2 regions of the Alteromonas sp. MmMcT2-2 genome follow, and region 1 is predicted to be linked to the other one. Evidence: predicted binding sites of a transcription regulator. Region 1 holds the regulator's gene; the other holds the start of a gene.
What was found. The regulator sigma-54, encoded in region 1, starts transcription at its own class of promoters, with help from an activator protein. The targets are predictions, from matches to a motif close to GTTGGCACGNNNNTNGNNT.
Positions count from the first base shown of each region.

Region 2: the regulator sigma-54 is predicted to act here: its motif matches at 4,033-4,051, upstream of MHM99_RS14710 (DUF3192 domain-containing protein).

Region 1 covers NZ_JAKRFA010000008.1:65,839-74,081, reverse strand. The annotation lists gene MHM99_RS06960 (HPr family phosphocarrier protein) at 1-74, opposite strand, end outside; gene rapZ (RNase adapter RapZ) at 74-919, opposite strand; gene ptsN (PTS IIA-like nitrogen regulatory protein PtsN) at 1,004-1,447, opposite strand; gene hpf (ribosome hibernation promoting factor) at 1,461-1,748, opposite strand; gene MHM99_RS06940 (RNA polymerase factor sigma-54) at 1,779-3,260, opposite strand; gene lptB (LPS export ABC transporter ATP-binding protein) at 3,334-4,059, opposite strand; gene lptA (lipopolysaccharide transport periplasmic protein LptA) at 4,062-4,616, opposite strand; gene lptC (LPS export ABC transporter periplasmic protein LptC) at 4,585-5,163, opposite strand; gene kdsC (3-deoxy-manno-octulosonate-8-phosphatase KdsC) at 5,160-5,708, opposite strand; gene MHM99_RS06915 (KpsF/GutQ family sugar-phosphate isomerase) at 5,709-6,689, opposite strand; gene MHM99_RS06910 (calcium/sodium antiporter) at 6,692-7,648, opposite strand.
Region 2 covers NZ_JAKRFA010000026.1:42,411-50,653, forward strand. The annotation lists gene MHM99_RS14695 (ComEA family DNA-binding protein) at 29-343, opposite strand; gene MHM99_RS14700 (isocitrate dehydrogenase) at 675-1,682, opposite strand; gene MHM99_RS14705 (histidine kinase) at 1,913-3,523, opposite strand; gene MHM99_RS14710 (DUF3192 domain-containing protein) at 3,535-3,909, opposite strand; gene ppnN (nucleotide 5'-monophosphate nucleosidase PpnN) at 4,109-5,473, opposite strand; gene MHM99_RS14720 (GGDEF domain-containing protein) at 5,484-7,040, opposite strand; gene queF (NADPH-dependent 7-cyano-7-deazaguanine reductase QueF) at 7,114-7,974, opposite strand; gene syd (SecY-interacting protein) at 8,121-8,243, shown strand, end outside.

The sequences.
Region 1 (8,243 bases):
TTAACCAGTTGGGTCGCCGCTCTTGCATGCAACCCTAACTTATTGACGATAGTTAGCGTTTTTTGAATAGTCATTACTGATTCAGCTCTCTATGGCGAATTTGTACATCAGGGTGTATTTCACTGAAGGTTTTCGACAGGGTCTGTGCGATATAAACCGAACGGTGTTGGCCACCAGTACAGCCAATCGCTACGGTTACATAACTTCTGTTATTGCGCTCTAAATGAGGCAGCCATGTCGTTATTAAATTCTGAATTTGCCAAATGAACTTGGTCACTACAGGCTGCGACCCCAAAAATACTTCTACTGGTGCATCTAATCCGGTCAGATGTTTAAGGTCGGGCTCCCAGTGGGGGTTAGGTAAAAAGCGGGCATCAAAAACGTAATCCGCATCTTTAGGAATACCGTGCTTAAAGCCAAACGACTCGAACACAAGCACAAGGCGTGAGCTTTTCTTACCCAAGATACGCTCTCGAATTAACTCTGCCAGTTGGTGAATGGTAAGCTTATCAGTGTCTAAATATAAATCTGCGCGTTCTGTAATAGGAGCAAGTAGGGCAGACTCGGCTTTAATGGCTTCTGAAAGCGACTTATTAAGCTTGGCGAGAGGGTGAAGGCGGCGGGTTTCACTGAAGCGCTTAACTAGTACATCATCGCTCGCGTCAATGTAAACAATGGTCATCGACCACGAAGAAGGCAGGTAGTCTAGAATTTCTACCAAATCGTCAGGATTTTTAGGTAAGTTTCTCACATCGATACTTACCGCAACCTGATCGTACTCGTCAACAACTGTATGGGTTAAGGTGGGAAGTAAGTTTACCGGGATATTATCAACACAGTAATAACCTAAATCTTCCAATGCGCGAAGTGCGACAGACTTACCAGACCCCGAACGACCACTGATTATTATCAGCTTCACCTACTTTCTCCCTAATATTCTGGTTTTATCACATACGCGTTGTTGAATTAGGCGCCTACTAAACGGTTAATAGGCGCTTAATGTTTAACTTAATGCAGATAGAATATCGTCGCTTGTCGTTGCGCGACGTATTGCTTTAATCGTTTCTTTGTCGCTTAGTTTACCAGCCACGGTGGCCAGCGTTTGAAGGTGTCCTTCGGTCTGTTCCTCGGGAACGAGTAGCGCAAAAAAGATGTCTACGGGTTTCTCGTCAAGGGCGTCAAAGTCGATTGCTGGCGTGCTGGTTACAACAATGGCAATCACTTTCTCAAGGCCCGGCAGGCGTCCGTGGGGCAGGGCGATACCATTGCCTATGCCTGTACTACCCATACGCTCTCGAGCCATCAAACTGTTGAGTACCGTTGCCTGATCAATGTTCTCGTTTTGCTTGGCAGCGATATCAGCGATGATCTCAAGAATTCGCTTTTTACTATTACACTGAACCGCACACTCGGTGCGGTCCAGACTTACGATGGCTTGTATATCCATGCTTAATTAACTACTAATGTTTTTTCAGTTTTTCCTTATGCTTGATTACCTGCCGGTCGAGTTTATCAACCATGCTGTCAATCGCCGCATACATGTCGGTATTTTCTGAGGATGCGAATACTTCAGCGCCACTTAAATGAACGGTCGCTTCGGCTTTTTGATTTAATTTTTCAACGTTCAGGATGACATGCACATTAGAAATGTGATCAAAGTGACGTTCAAGTTTGCTGAACTTCGTATCGACATAATTACGCAAAGAGTCGGTGATTTCGACATGATGACCAGTAAGGTTGATTTGCATATTTCGTCTTCCTTATATTATTAAGCCCGATTAAATAAGGCTTTTGCGTTGGTTCGACGGCGGGATCGACAACGATTCCCGGTACTTTGCTATTGTTCGCCGGGCAACTTTAATGCCTTGTTCGGCCAACAATGAAGCAATCTTGCTATCACTTAGCGGCTTGCTAGGCTTTTCTGCGGCCACTAATTTCTTGATCAATGCACGAATCGCTGTAGATGAACATTCACCACCAGACTCTGTTGCAACATGGCTTGAGAAGAAATACTTCAATTCGAAGATTCCACGTGGCGTATGCATGTACTTTTGCGTTGTCACTCGCGAAATAGTGGATTCGTGCATATCTACCATTTCTGCGACATCATTTAGCACCATTGGTTTCATCATTTCCGGGCCGTGCTCAAAAAAGCCCATTTGCTGCTGCACAATGCAGTTTGCAACCTTCATTAAGGTTTCGTTACGAGATTCAAGGCTCTTTATGAACCACTTAGCCTCTTGCATGTGTGAGCGGATGAACTGTGAATCGCTACTATTCTTGGCACGGCGACTCATTGCAGCGTATTGTTGATTTACGCTTAACTTAGGCAGACTGTCGGGGTTCAGCTCAACCACCCAACGGCCATTTTTCTTGGTTACTGAGACATCAGGAATAACGTACTCAGGCTCTTTAGTAACTAAAGCACTACCTGGGCGAGGATTCAAGGTTTGCAGTAAACGCATTGCCTCGCGTAGCTGATCTTCTTTCAATCGGCTTTTACGCATAAGCGTACGATAGTCTTTGCTGCTCAGTAAGTCAGAGTACTCTTCAATCAGTTGCTTCGCTTCAGCAAGCCACGGTGTGTCTTCTGAAAATTGACGCAATTGCACCATCAAACATTCTTGTGGAGAGCGTGAGCCAGAACCAATAGGGTCGAACATCTGAATGCGCTTTAGCACACATTCTATTTCGTCCATTTCAATCGGCTCTTCCATATCATCATCGTTAACCGCTTCTAAAATATCATCAAGGGTAACGGTTAAATAACCTGACTCGTCAATAGAGTCGATGATTGCTGTAGCGATTGCGCGATCGGTATCCGAGAAATGGGTAAGGCGCATTTGCCAAAGAAGGTGCTCTTGAATATCTTCAGTAGTCTCACCTTGGAAGATTTGCTCGTCGTCATTGGATGGACCTGGAGCTGGCGAAGATGAAGCAGAGTAGTATTCGTCCCATGTGCTGTCGATTGGCAGCTCATCGGGAAGATCGTTTTTCTCAAGTGCATCGCCGGCTTCTAGTGTGTCACTAGATGCAGAAGCAGTGGCCTCAGAGCCGCTGTCATCGTTGTCGATATTGTTCTTTTCTAGTTGCGGCTCGTCGTTACCTTCTTCAACTTCTAATAGCGGATTAGAATCGAGCGCTTCTTGGATCTCTTGTTGAAGATCAAGTGTAGAAAGCTGCAGCAGTTTAATGGCCTGCTGAAGCTGTGGTGTCATGGTAAGTTGTTGGCTAAATTTTAGCTGTAAAGATGGTTTCATCTACGTCTTATTTAAATGCTCTAAATTGAATATACCAGAGCGAAACTGAAAAATGACAATTCGGTTACATTAACTATAGCCTGAATTGTTCGCCTAGGTATACATCCCTTACTTTTTGATTACTTAAAACCTGTTCCGCCGTTCCTTGCGCAATAAGCTCGCCATGACTCACAATGTACGCCTTTTCACAAACATCCAATGTCTCTCGTACGTTATGGTCCGTGATAAGGATTCCAATACCCCTATCGCGAAGATGTTGTATTATCTTCTTTATATCATTAACTGATATTGGATCAACACCAGCAAATGGTTCGTCTAACAAAATAAATTGCGGTTTTGCTGCCAGAGCGCGGGCAATCTCAACGCGACGGCGTTCGCCCCCTGACAAACTCATCCCCGTACTATTACGTATATGGTTAATATTAAATTCATCAAGTAGCGCATCTGCTTCTTCTTCTTGCTGTTGTGAATTTAAATCTTTACGGGTTTGCAAAATGGCCATGATATTTTCATGCACTGTGAGCTTTCTGAAAATAGAGGCTTCCTGCGGTAGGTAGCCAATTCCGCGGCGTGCGCGCTCGTGCATGGGCTGATGAGTTAGCTCATTGTTGTCGATTTCAATCTTGCCTTTATCCAGATTCACTAAACCAACAATCATGTAGAATGTGGTGGTCTTACCAGCGCCATTTGGGCCAAGAAGACCAACAATTTGACCCGTTGAGACAGACAGACTTACATCTCGAACAACCTGTCGTGACTTGTAAGCCTTAGCAAGATTTTTAGCGCTCAAAGTTGCCATTGCTATTCATTGCCCTCGTTGTCTTTTTTGTCTTTCTTAGACGAAGTTTTGCGAATGGTCTCAGGTGTGAATACTGTGGTCACTCGACCCTCACCATCCTTACCTGCGCCGCCAGTCGCTAGCAATTGCTCGGTAATCATATCGAACGTGATGTTGTCACCCTGTACTTTACTGGTGTCTTGTTTCAACTCTGCGTTTCCGGCAAGAGAAATCGTTCGGTTTACCACTTCATAGCGTATTTCATTTGCTTTTGCCGAAACGGGCGTGCCGTCTTCCAATTGCTGGGAATAGCTTGCCGGCTTTCCTCTAGCAATAAATATTTCACGACCACCACCGTCAGTGGCAATTACTTCCACTTCGTCAGCTTCAATAACCAAAGAGCCTTGAGTTATGAGTACGTCGTCTTTGTACAACGCAGTTTTATTTTTACCGTCGATAAACTGGGTGTTCGAGCCTATTTTTATGGGCTGCGAAAAATCATCTTCACTGGCGTGTACCGCACCGCTAGCGATGGCAAGCAATAAACTAGTTGCTAGGGGAATAAGTGGTTTGTACATGATCTAAAAGCTCGTATTCTTGTGTGCGTAAATTCGCGTTAAACCCATTACTTAAAATGACATATTGGGTGCCCAGTATTTCAACGGGTTGGTCAGATGTCATTTGCTTGGTTTCTAAATTAATTTGAATGTACTCGGTCGATATACTTCTGACAAAGTCATCGCCAGTTTGGTTCTCAATATTAACTTGGTTTTCCAGCTGGATTAGCTCGTTATTGTATAGTGTACCTTCATCAGCGGTTACCACCCATGGTGATGACGCGTTTTCTGTATAAAGGGTGTATTTAGGTTGCTGAAACAATACAAAGCCAAGCTGGTCGTAATGCTCCATCGACTCTGCAAATACTTTGTGATTTAACTCACCGTCTTGATTGTACAGCGTAGTGGTTAGATTTTTTGCTTTGTAGGCGGGCTTTAGCGCATCGTTTTCACGATTCCCCTGCGTTTCAGGCTGCTCTTCCATCCACGTAGGGATGTACATCAGCATCGCCAGAATAAATAGCGCCGATATACTTAATCCTAAGCGATTAAAGCCAAACAGGCTCATACACTAGCTCCAAAAATCTCATTTGTTACCCCTTTGGCCTGCAAAATGGTATCCGATATTTCTCGGACCGCGCCAAACCCACCGGGAAGGGTCGTAATCCAGTTTGCTTGTTTTGCTACGTAAGGATGGGCATCGGCAACCGCAATTTTAACCGCAACGTGCTTGTACATACCCGTATCTGGCATGTCATCACCTACCGCAGCCACTTCGTCAGTGTTTAACTCAAGGCGTTTCATCAGGTCGCTAAGCGCGTCTGCTTTATTCTCTTCGCCTTGAATTATATGTGCAACATTCAGTGCCTTCATTCTATTTTCAACAATGGCAGAGCGACGTCCAGTAATAACCGCGACATTCACTCCATTGCTCACTAGCGCTTTTACACCATATCCATCACGGGTATGGAATGCTTTAAGTTCTTCACCGTCGTTACCTAAGTAAATTCGGCCATCTGAGAACACACCATCAACGTCGCATACCAGCAACTTTATCTTGGCTAGTTTTGCGAAAAGCGAGTCATTCATTTCCGTGTACAAGGTGGATGTCATTTAAAGCACTCCTGCTTTTAGTAGCATATGCATGTTAAAAGCCCCAACAGGTTTGCGCTTATCGTCAGTAACCATTAACGCACTAATTTTATGGGTTTCCATCAAATTCAGGGCTTCTACAGCCAGCTGACCTGCGGTGGTAGTCTTGCCGCCTTTAGTCATTACTTCTTCTACTGTCGCACTGTGTACGTCTACGCGGGCATCGAGAATTCGTCGTAGGTCGCCATCCGTAAAGACGCCTGTCAGCGTACCGTCTGCCGCTATCACGCCTGTCATACCCAACCCCTTTTTAGATATTTCCAGCAGTGCGTCAGCAACAGAAGCACTGGCATGGACAAGGGGGATATCACTGCCGCTTTGCATGATATCGCTAACTTTAAGCAGAAGTTTTCTGCCTAAACTGCCGCCTGGGTGCGAAAGCGCAAAGTCATCTGAGGTGAAACCTTTTTGGTCGAGCAGTGCTACCGCAAGCGCATCACCCATAACCAGTGTGGCGGTTGTGCTTGACGTAGGAGCAAGACCTAGCGAACACGCTTCTTTTTCAACGCTGATATCAAGCACGACATCTGCGTGTTGCCCTAATGAACTGGAAGCACTGTTGGTCATGGCGACCACCTGTATGCCTAAGCGTTTAACTACGGGCAATAAGTTAACGAGTTCGTTAGTCTCGCCAGAATTAGAGATGGCGAGTAAGACATCGCCTTTGCTTAGCATGCCCAAGTCGCCATGGTTGGCTTCACCAGGGTGCATGAAAAACGCAGGAGTACCTGTACTGGCAAGCGTAGCGGCAATTTTATTTCCGATATGCCCAGACTTTCCCATACCACTCACGACAACTTTACCCTTGCAGGCAAAGAGAATATTACAGGCAGCGATAAATTCATTGTTTAAGCGCTCTGCCAGATTAGCAATAGCTTGCGTTTCAATTTCAATAACGCGCTTCGCTGAGTCGATATAGTTCATCTGAGTTTGTGTATTCATGATTATCCGAATAGCCAGAATTGATAGCCGATAAAGCAAGCCAGAAGTATGAATCCATTTGTTCTTGATATTGTACGTTTGCCGATTAAATCGAAGCTGAACAAGAACAATAATAATGTTAAACCAAGCATTACGTACATATCTCGGTTGTAAACGTCAGGGTCCAGGATACCTGGCGCGATTAACCCGGGCATGCCAAGAACGGCAAGTAGGTTGAAGATATTTGACCCGATGATATTACCCAGTGCTAAATCGTCTTCACCTTTTAGTACACCCGCAACACTTGCTGCTAGTTCAGGTAGACTTGTACCAAATGCAATAATTGTTAGTCCGATAACTAAATCCGAAATGCCCATGTATCTGGCAATTTCTACTGCTGAGTTCACCAAAAAGTGAGCACTTAATGGCAGTATTACAAGGCCTACACCAATCCAAATGAGGGCTGACGTATTTGAAACGCCTTTGGGGATTTCATCTGCGGTTTCCGCAACCAGAGGGTCTTCTTTATCTACCTGTAGCGACAACCACGCCATCATTGCCAGTACGAAAATGAACAGGCCTAGTAGGATAATGCCTTCATAAGACTTAAGTTCACCGTCAAACATAAAGCCAATAGCAATCAATGAGATGATAAGGAGTGCTGGAAGCTCGCGCTTTAATGTTGTTGATGAAACAAGCAATGGTTTCACTAGCGCGGTTATACCTAAAACTAGCGCGATGTTCGTGATGTTAGAACCTAGCGCGTTACCCACGGCGGTGTTCATATTGCCATTTGCGGAGGCTATGGCGGAAACCACAATTTCAGGTGCCGAAGATCCCATAGCGACAATCGTTAGTCCGATCATCATTGGAGAAATGCCGATGTTTTTTGCTAATGCTGAGGCGCCATATACAAACCGGTCAGCGCTCCAACTCAGTACAATCAGCCCAACAAGAAAAATGACAATGTTTAAAAGCACAACAACCTGTAATAGAAAGTATTTCGCTAGATTGTCGCAAAAAGAGTGCCATTTGCCTATGCTCGCAGCGTTTTATTTTCGCCAAATACTGTCAATTGACGTAAATTTCCGCTGAATACGCAAATTAGGTCGCACTTACACACACAAGACGTCATATTCAGTTTCAGTTAAGAAACAACAAAATAGGATGGTATTAGGATTGATTTGGGAGGCTTGTAGGATACTAGATGGGCACTTGGGCGTGAGATACCGAATACCAGTCCGCATAGATAATTGCCCACTCACGAGTTTAAAATGTCCGTACTCTTTGTTGTGTCACCTTGATGTAGAACCACTATACCTGCGGTAACACGCCGCGATTACGAACATTTTAACTCTCGCTGCGTGGGTAATAATCTATACGGACTGGTATATATTCGTCTTAATCGAACATAACTTGTAACTTTTTGACTTTGGCGAGGGGCTTGAAAAAGCGTACAATGCCCTTAAATTACACCGCCCAGACAAGGTGTTCTATACCGTGTCTGGCGATAGAAATTCAAAAAAGTACACTGGAGAGTAAACTTTTTTGATTTTATGCGCTCATAAAGTAAAC
Region 2 (8,243 bases), on a different contig from region 1:
AGCGTACCGCCTTTTCGCTTTAGTCCTTCTATCTTACCTGTACATAGCCTTCAATTTTATTAAGCATCTTTTCACCGATACCTTTCACTTGAGTTAATTGTGCGACCTCAAGAAACGGGCCTACTTCTTCACGATATTTAATAATAGCTTTCGCTTTAGATTGTCCAACGCCGGGTAGGGTAATTAATTGCTCTACGGTCGCCGAGTTTAAATCGATACGTTGTTGTTGGCTTGTACCTTCATTAGCTTGCGAATTTTCGCTATCCGCTGGTTGAGCGTGAACCGCTGGCGTTTGAATGGCTAGTGCAGATAGTACGAGTAAACCTGAGATTAATTTTTTCATCATCTTTCCTTGTATGTTGCTAAGCGCGCCATAAAGCGTTATCGGCGCAATATTTAAGTAAATGGGTTTAAGTCATGTACCAAAGCGCGCTGACTTTTGTAACCTAGATGCAAGCGGAGCAGGCCTCTTCAAAAATTTCCTGTCTTCTGTTGTGACCAAGTTACAAAGCTCAGCACACTTCAACGTGTACAAAGGAAATAATAAAGGTGAACGAGAAAAGCGGTAGTCCAGTTTTAGTACAGTTTAAAACAGGGGAGTGATTAATAGAGGCATAAAAAAAACGGGCTATTAAGCCCGTTTTGAAATAATTGAAAGGTGTAAGCTCAAACGCTTATAGGCGGTCAAGAAGCGCCTGAGTGAACTCGGTTGTACCTGCTTCACCACCAAGGTCACGTGTTGTGCGATCGCCAGACTCGATAACGTCTTTTAGTGCTGCGCGAATTTTCTCTGCTTTATCGCCCATGTTTAGGTACTCAAGCATTTGCGCTGCTGCCAAGATTACTGACGTCGGGTTAGCTAAGTTCTTACCAGCAATGTCTGGTGCAGAACCGTGAACGGCTTCGAAGATTGCACAATCTTCACCGATGTTTGCACCTGGTGCCATACCAAGACCACCAACAAGACCAGCACATAGGTCAGATAGAATGTCACCGAAAAGGTTAGTCGTAACGATAACGTCAAACTGATGCGGGTTCATCACAAGCTGCATACAGCAGTTATCAACGATCATTTCAGCTGACTCGATGTCAGGGTAACGCTCACCAACTTCACGGGCTACTTTAAGGAAAAGACCTGATGTTGACTTAAGGATGTTAGCTTTGTGAACAGCTGTTACTTTCTTACGACCTTCACGGCGCGCTAATTCATAAGCAAAAACAACGATTTTTTCAGCGCCGTCACGAGTGATCTTACTCATTGCTTCAGCTTCGTTACCGTCTTCTGATACAACTTGGCCAAGACCAGAGTACATACCTTGCGTGTTTTCACGAACGGTAATGATATCGATGTCTTCGTAACGTGCTTTTGTGCCTTTGAATGACATCACAGGACGAAGGTTTGCGTACAGTTTGAACTGCTTGCGAAGACTAACGTTGATTGAAGTAAAACCTTCACCAACGGGGGTCGTTAAAGGACCTTTAAGCGCAACTTTGTTTTTTGCGATTAGGTCTAAAGTTTCTTGAGGTAGAAGCTCGCCATGTTCTTCCAGTGCGACTAGGCCAGCATCGGCATAGTCATAGGCAAAGTCACAGCCAACCTTATCTAAAATTTTTGTGGTTGCATCGATAATGTCCGGGCCAATGCCGTCACCGCGAATGACTGTAATACGTTGCTGAGTCATGTGGAGGGATCCTCTGGTAATTCTGTTGTCAAAATCGTTAGGTTTATTCAATTTGTAGCTTGGCGTTTATGAGCCAATTTCTGCCTGCTTACTTATTATAATGGAAAATGTAGGGAAAAAGGGTTAAGCACTGCAAAAGTTGCCGTATTTTATACGATACCTGGCGCAAGTTATAGCCATTCGTAAAGATTAATTAAATAGCTGAGTACGATGTTTAGGAGTAAATGGCGTTACTGCGCAAGCGGACAGAACAAAAGCGACCCATTGGCGTTTAGTGCGTTTACCACATCATCTCGTCGAATACCTAGGATATTTAAAAGTGTTTTGATATTGATATCCTGAAGTAATGAATAAATATCCTGATTAAATAAGCACGCTTTGGCGAGAGCGAAGCTCAACACCAGAATTGCTTGTTCTTTTTGAAGTGATTTAGGAACGTCCGTGCTTACTTTACTGCATTGGTGTATAACAGCACGCCACGTTGAGCTTTGATGCCAACTTTCAGCAAGTTCAGAAGCGATTGCTAGCCAAGGCGTGTCAGATTTGACTTTGAACGCGCTATTAATGGACACAGCTTTGCTGAGGTCGACGGGTAATGCTCGTGACACTTTAAACCCTGGTAGCGTGAACAAGGGAGTACAAACAAAGGTCATAGTCAATGCGGCAGATTGCGGCGAAAACTTCGAATCGGCGAGTTGTGCGAAATAGCTTGCAAATGAACAAGCCAATAAAGTTAATTGCTTGCACATGCCCATCAGTGGAAATTGGTTTTGCGTTAGCCGTTCTAACAGAGCAAATTGAATAAGCATGTCACCCACACGTTCAATGCCGTAGGTCAAAACCGCCTGTTTAATGCTTTTAACCGGAAGCTGAAGACGGTTGTCCTGACTCGCAGTGTGCATCAAAAAGTGATTAAACGTGGGCACGCTTTCAATTTTTTCGCAAAGTTGTTCAATATCTACATCGCGCTTTTGCAGCTCATCGATAATAGTTATAAGAGCTTTAGGGGGATGCTGAATTGCGAATGTAGAAGGTAAAAATGGTGTGCCGCCATGATTTACTCTCGCAGTGGCGGTATCAGTGTAAAGAGCAACAAAGTGCTCAAACGGCATTGATAGTGAAATGGGAGAGCGTATTGACGATAGAGGCAGCCACTTTCCATCTTCATCGTCTTGACTAAGCATAAATACGTAGCCGTGATTTTGCTGAATGTCGACTAGCGCGCCCGGTACGCCGTTTGCGTAAACCTTTGCGCCAGGTAGCACACCATTAAATAGGTTGATAAGTGGTGCAATAAGGTGACGATGATGTGCTGGAAGGCGTAAAACGATCTGAGTGAAAACCTCACGATAATCTGCTTTTTTTGTTTTAGTAGCGAAAACATTTGCTAGGAGACAAAGCCTTTGAACCATATTAAGCCGAATGTCTGCAACGTAGTTAATGGGCTTGTCTGACCGAAATGCTTTTTGAAGTTTAATGATATCCAGCCAAATCGAGAGATTGTGTTTACGCAAAAAGCGAATGATATTGGCCGTTTGGTCGCTTGGTGTTCCTTTACTTGAAAGCCAGAGGGATGCGAGTAAAGACGCAAGCACATGTTGTAAATAGTGGTCGTTTAATCGGCAAAGCTTGCCAAACAGCGCCAATAATAAAAGATGTTGAGTATCTTTGGGAAGGTCATTATCGATGTGTAACGTTGCTGCAGCAAGCGCTGGATTGGCGTTTACTAAGGTCAGGATCCGTTTAGCGATTTTCAACCAATGGTTTATACGCTGCTCGACAGAAAGTTCAGTGTTACCTAACTGAACCAGGCGTTTAAGCGTGGAAATGATGTCGCTCACTCCCCATCCTTCTAACTTTTTTGGTAACTGGAGTAAGCCCCTTCACCCCATGCAATAAGTTTGTCGTTTTCAAAAAGTAACGGTGTACATTCATCTTGCGTGGTTAAGCCGTCAGCGCGCACATGTTGTGTCCTGAAAAACATAACCTGTATCGCCGTTGCTCCTTGTCGCTTAGCTTCTGTAATGTCAGGTGAGCCTAACAAAGCCAAAACCTCTTCTCTTGTACTGCCCAACTTCAACTTGGTAATTTGCACACGGTTATATTCTTCACGGTCTTTCCAATCCATATTTTCTGGCTTATCGGGATAGAACGCGATAACCATAAAAACAAACACCGCATAAAGGGCGATGCCAGCTAAAATTAGACGAATAACCTTGGTATTCATGACCGTTACTTCTCGTTTTTCTTTACTTTAATGTTAGTGTTAATCACGAGTGGGACGCATTTCCATCACGTTGAGAGAAAGCTTGATGCTTTAATGCGTAAAACAATACTCTTTAGTAGTGTAACGCAAAACGTCTGCCAAGCATAAGTAGTAAACGTAAGCAAATGCGTCTTATCACGGTTATCGGTTATTCATTACCTTATTTTTCATTCTTCACAACGTAACACGGTTCATATGCCGTCCCCGGGAGCTTCATTCGGTGCTGTTTTACAAAGGATTCTAGCAGCGTATCGACTTTTTCCATCAGTGCACTGTCACCAGTAAGTTCAAACGGACCATGTTTTTTAATTTGGGCAATACCCTCTGCTTTAACGTTTCCTGCGACAATACCCGAAAACGCTTTTCGCAAATTAGCGGCAAGGTCACTTTTGCTTTGATCCAAATGAAGCTGAAGTGCAGCCATGCTTTCATGAGTTGGAATGAAGGGTTGTTGAAAATCTTGCTCTATCTTTAACGACCAGTTGAAGCTAAAAGCGTCACCCATGGCACCTCTAAACTGCTTCACTTTTTCAAGCTGCTTCTTCATAGTGCGGGCAACTTCTTCCGGGTCGTTCACAATAATTTGATATTTTGATTGCGCTTGTGAACCAAGCGTTGCACCGACAAAGGCGTCAATAGCCTCGAAATACTCTTCGCTACCAGCAGGGCCAGTCAATATAAAAGGGAAGGGCTGCTGTGCATTTCGTTCATTCATCAAGATGCCAAGCAGGTAAAGCAGTTCTTCTGCTGTACCAACACCTCCTGGGAACACGACGATACCATGGCCCAATCTAACGAACGCTTCTAGGCGTTTTTCGATATCCGGCATGATAATGAGCTCGTTTACTATGGCATTCGGTGGCTCAGCAGCAATGATACTCGGCTCTGATATACCAATGTAACGCCCGGTTTTATGGCGCTGCTTAGCATGACCAATGGTAGCGCCTTTCATTGGGCCTTTCATTGCCCCAGGGCCGCATCCGGTACAAATATTCATATCACGTAAGCCAAGTTGATAGCCTACTTCTTTAGTGTATTTATACTCAACCTGATTTATAGAGTGGCCACCCCAGCAAACAATAGTGTTTACGCCGTCGTTACCCTCAAGTGCTTTGGCATGGCGTAGCATGTCAAAAACCATATCGGTAATGTCGTTACCTTCCGCTGGAGCGGTTTGGTGAAGAAATGCATACTTATTACCCATGTAAAGCAAGTCGCGCAGTACAGCGAAAAGATGTTCGTGTACACCACGTACGAGTTGCTCATCTACGAACGCTACCTCGGGCGGATTGACGAGCTCAATTTTTACGCCTCGTTCACGACGTATGAGCTTAATTTCAAAATTCTCATAGGGGGCGAATAGCGCTTCGAAATTGTCTTCATCAACGCCGCTGTTCAATACAGCAAGGCAGCAGTTTCTGAACATAGCGAAAAGCTCGCTATTAGTGGCATCTTGAAGGCGAGAAACTTCTACTTGCGACAGTTGGCTCATCCAGCCAACAGGGTTAAGCTGCACTTTCTTCATACTTTACTTCCTATAAGTCAGTGCTTAAATCAGTGACTACGAGATTGCGGCCGTTACGTTTCGCTTTATAAAGGTATTCATCGGCGCGCTCGAAAACCGTTTCTGTAGTATCATTTTCACCGAAACAGGTTGCGCCGAAAGAAGCGGTAATTTTTACTTTTTCTTGCTTAAATTTGAACGGCATAGCAGCGAGCTTTGTTCTAACTTCATTAAGCTTTTTATCAATATCTGCCATCTGCGTGTTAGGCAGCAGCATAACGAACTCTTCTCCCCCCCATCTGGCAACAAAATCATTTTCTGACAGGCTTTGTTTCAGAAACTTGCTCACCACTTGCAGAGTTTTGTCTCCTGCAGCGTGACCAAACCTATCGTTGATCGATTTAAAATGATCAATATCAACAACGGCAACTGCCAGAGTATCCCCACTAGATTTAAAGTGAGCATACGCTGCGTCTAATTTTTCGTTATATGCTTGTCTATTAGGAAGGCGTGTTAGCGGATCGGTTCGACTCTGCATTGCTTGCTCGGCGAGTTTCTTTTTATAAACGCTGGTTTGTTGCTGAAGCGTATCTATGCGCGACTGCATTGAAGACAGCAATGCCATTAGCGCTTCTTGGCCTTGCTGATCGTTGCTTTGCTGCTCGCTTAAGGTGCTTACAAGCTTTTCAACCCGAAACTGGGTCTGCTCTTTAAGGGCTTCTAAGGAGCTGCTTTCTGATACAGCTTCTTCTATGTGGCTAATCTCACGCTTAAGCTGTTCATTGCCCGCTTGGCGTTGCTCGAATTGGGCTTGACTCCCCTGAATGGTATTGTTTACATCGTTGCTTACTTCACCTAGCGAACGGTGTAGGCTCTGAATGACTTTCCCTGTCAGGCTAGCCTCTGACATGGCGTCTTGCACAATCATCCGCAAAATTACAACGCAGCTTTTCAGTAACTGGTCTTCATCCATGCCGTCATCGAGACGTTGCTTTATGTCATTGAGCTGAGGATCATTCGGTTTTTTCTGCGCGTATGAAGTAATCAAATGATTAAGTTCAACTAATATAGAGCGGTAGTGAGGATTGTCATCTTTAAGCGAGCGAGTGGTCGAATTTTCTTGCTTGTTCGATGGCGCCTCAACCGACCCGGTTGGTTCGAGGCCTACCATTTTCTTGTTAAGTGCAATGCGGTGAAGGGCAATGGCTTTTGCGTATAGTTTATAAATACTAAATATATCGCCCACAGGCTGATTCAATTTAATCAACTCTTGTGTTGTCAGCCCTTTCAACTCACTGTCTTGAAAAACAATTTTCTGCAGCTGTTTCATCGCATCTTCTAGCGAAGATACAGTATCAACGCTGTATTTTCTCAGAGTTATTTCTTGGTGCTGTAGAGATTTATTAAGCTTTTCAATACTGACCGCCGCTAGGCTGAAATTTGGTGTGCCAGATAGATGGCCACGCAATACCTTGAGTTCAGTATCTATTTTATCGGAGAAGCCCTCGTAAAATGCTGAGAGCTTCACAATAAACTGGCAAAGAAGCGCATTATTTTGTTTTAAAGTTTGTAGTTGTTTTGCTTCCATAATCTCGTCTTAGTTCTAATTCACTGTTACCGCCGCGGCTGTGTTAGCTTTAGGGGTGTACTTCACCGTAATATTACTGACGTGCTTGACGATGATTGGCATAAGGCGCTTCATAATTCGAACGGAAGGGGTTGATGTCTAAACCGCCTCTTCGTGTATAACGAGCGCACACCGTTAACTTATCTGGCTGACAATGTTGCATTATGTCGTTGTAGATGCGCTCAACACACTGCTCATGGAACTCATTGTGTTGCCTAAAGCTAATCAGATATTTCAAAAGCCCTTCATGTTCAATAGCTTTTCCTTCATACCTAATTTGAATACTAGCCCAATCTGGCTGACTTGTGATTAAACAATTAGATTTAAGTAAGTGGGAAATAAGCGTCTCTTTTACTTCTGCACCACTCTTAGCCAGAGCTAAAAACTGGGTGTTGGGGGAGTATTGTTCGATTTCTACATCAAGACTATCTAACAATGTCCCTTCAAATTCTTTAAATTGCAAAGAGGTAAACTGCTCGGGAAGAATTAGCTTTACCTCAACAGTCTCGCCTGCACATGCTGATAAATCAGCCTGTAGCACCTGTCGTACGTCCTCTGCCGAGGCAAACTTTGTCTGATTGAAGCTATTTAAATAGAGCTTAAATGATTTTGATTCAATTAAGTTTTCTGAGGTGATAGGGACATGGCATTCTAAAATAGCAACATTGGGCTTACCTTTTAAATTAAGCCAAGAAAGTTCGTATCCAGTCCAGGTATCTATACCGTCGAAAGGTAGACTAGAGTTAGCGAGATCCAATGTGTCGCGGCTTAAACTGCGCGGGACGCCTTGCAACAAGCCGGGGTTATATTCAAATTCGTAGTCAACCTGTTTACCCAAAGAGAGGTCATCAGGTGCAGTGATAGTAATTTTTTGAGGTGAATTGTCAGTCGACATGTGAACCTTTTATCCATCTACGTGGGGTTTGAATAAGAGAACCGCAGTGGCGAACTAATGTCGTGCAGTATAGTCGAAACAACCCCAGTATTGACTTAACTGTTTAGTTGTATAGTGTACCCCAAAAATACGCAGGTAACGTCATAATGGCTCTAACAATTTCCGCACAATTAGATAAATTTGTATCATCTTATGTCGAACACACCAAGGGAGAAGGGTTAAAGATCGTATATGATAGCGAGTGGCCCTCGCCGTGCTATGAAAAGACG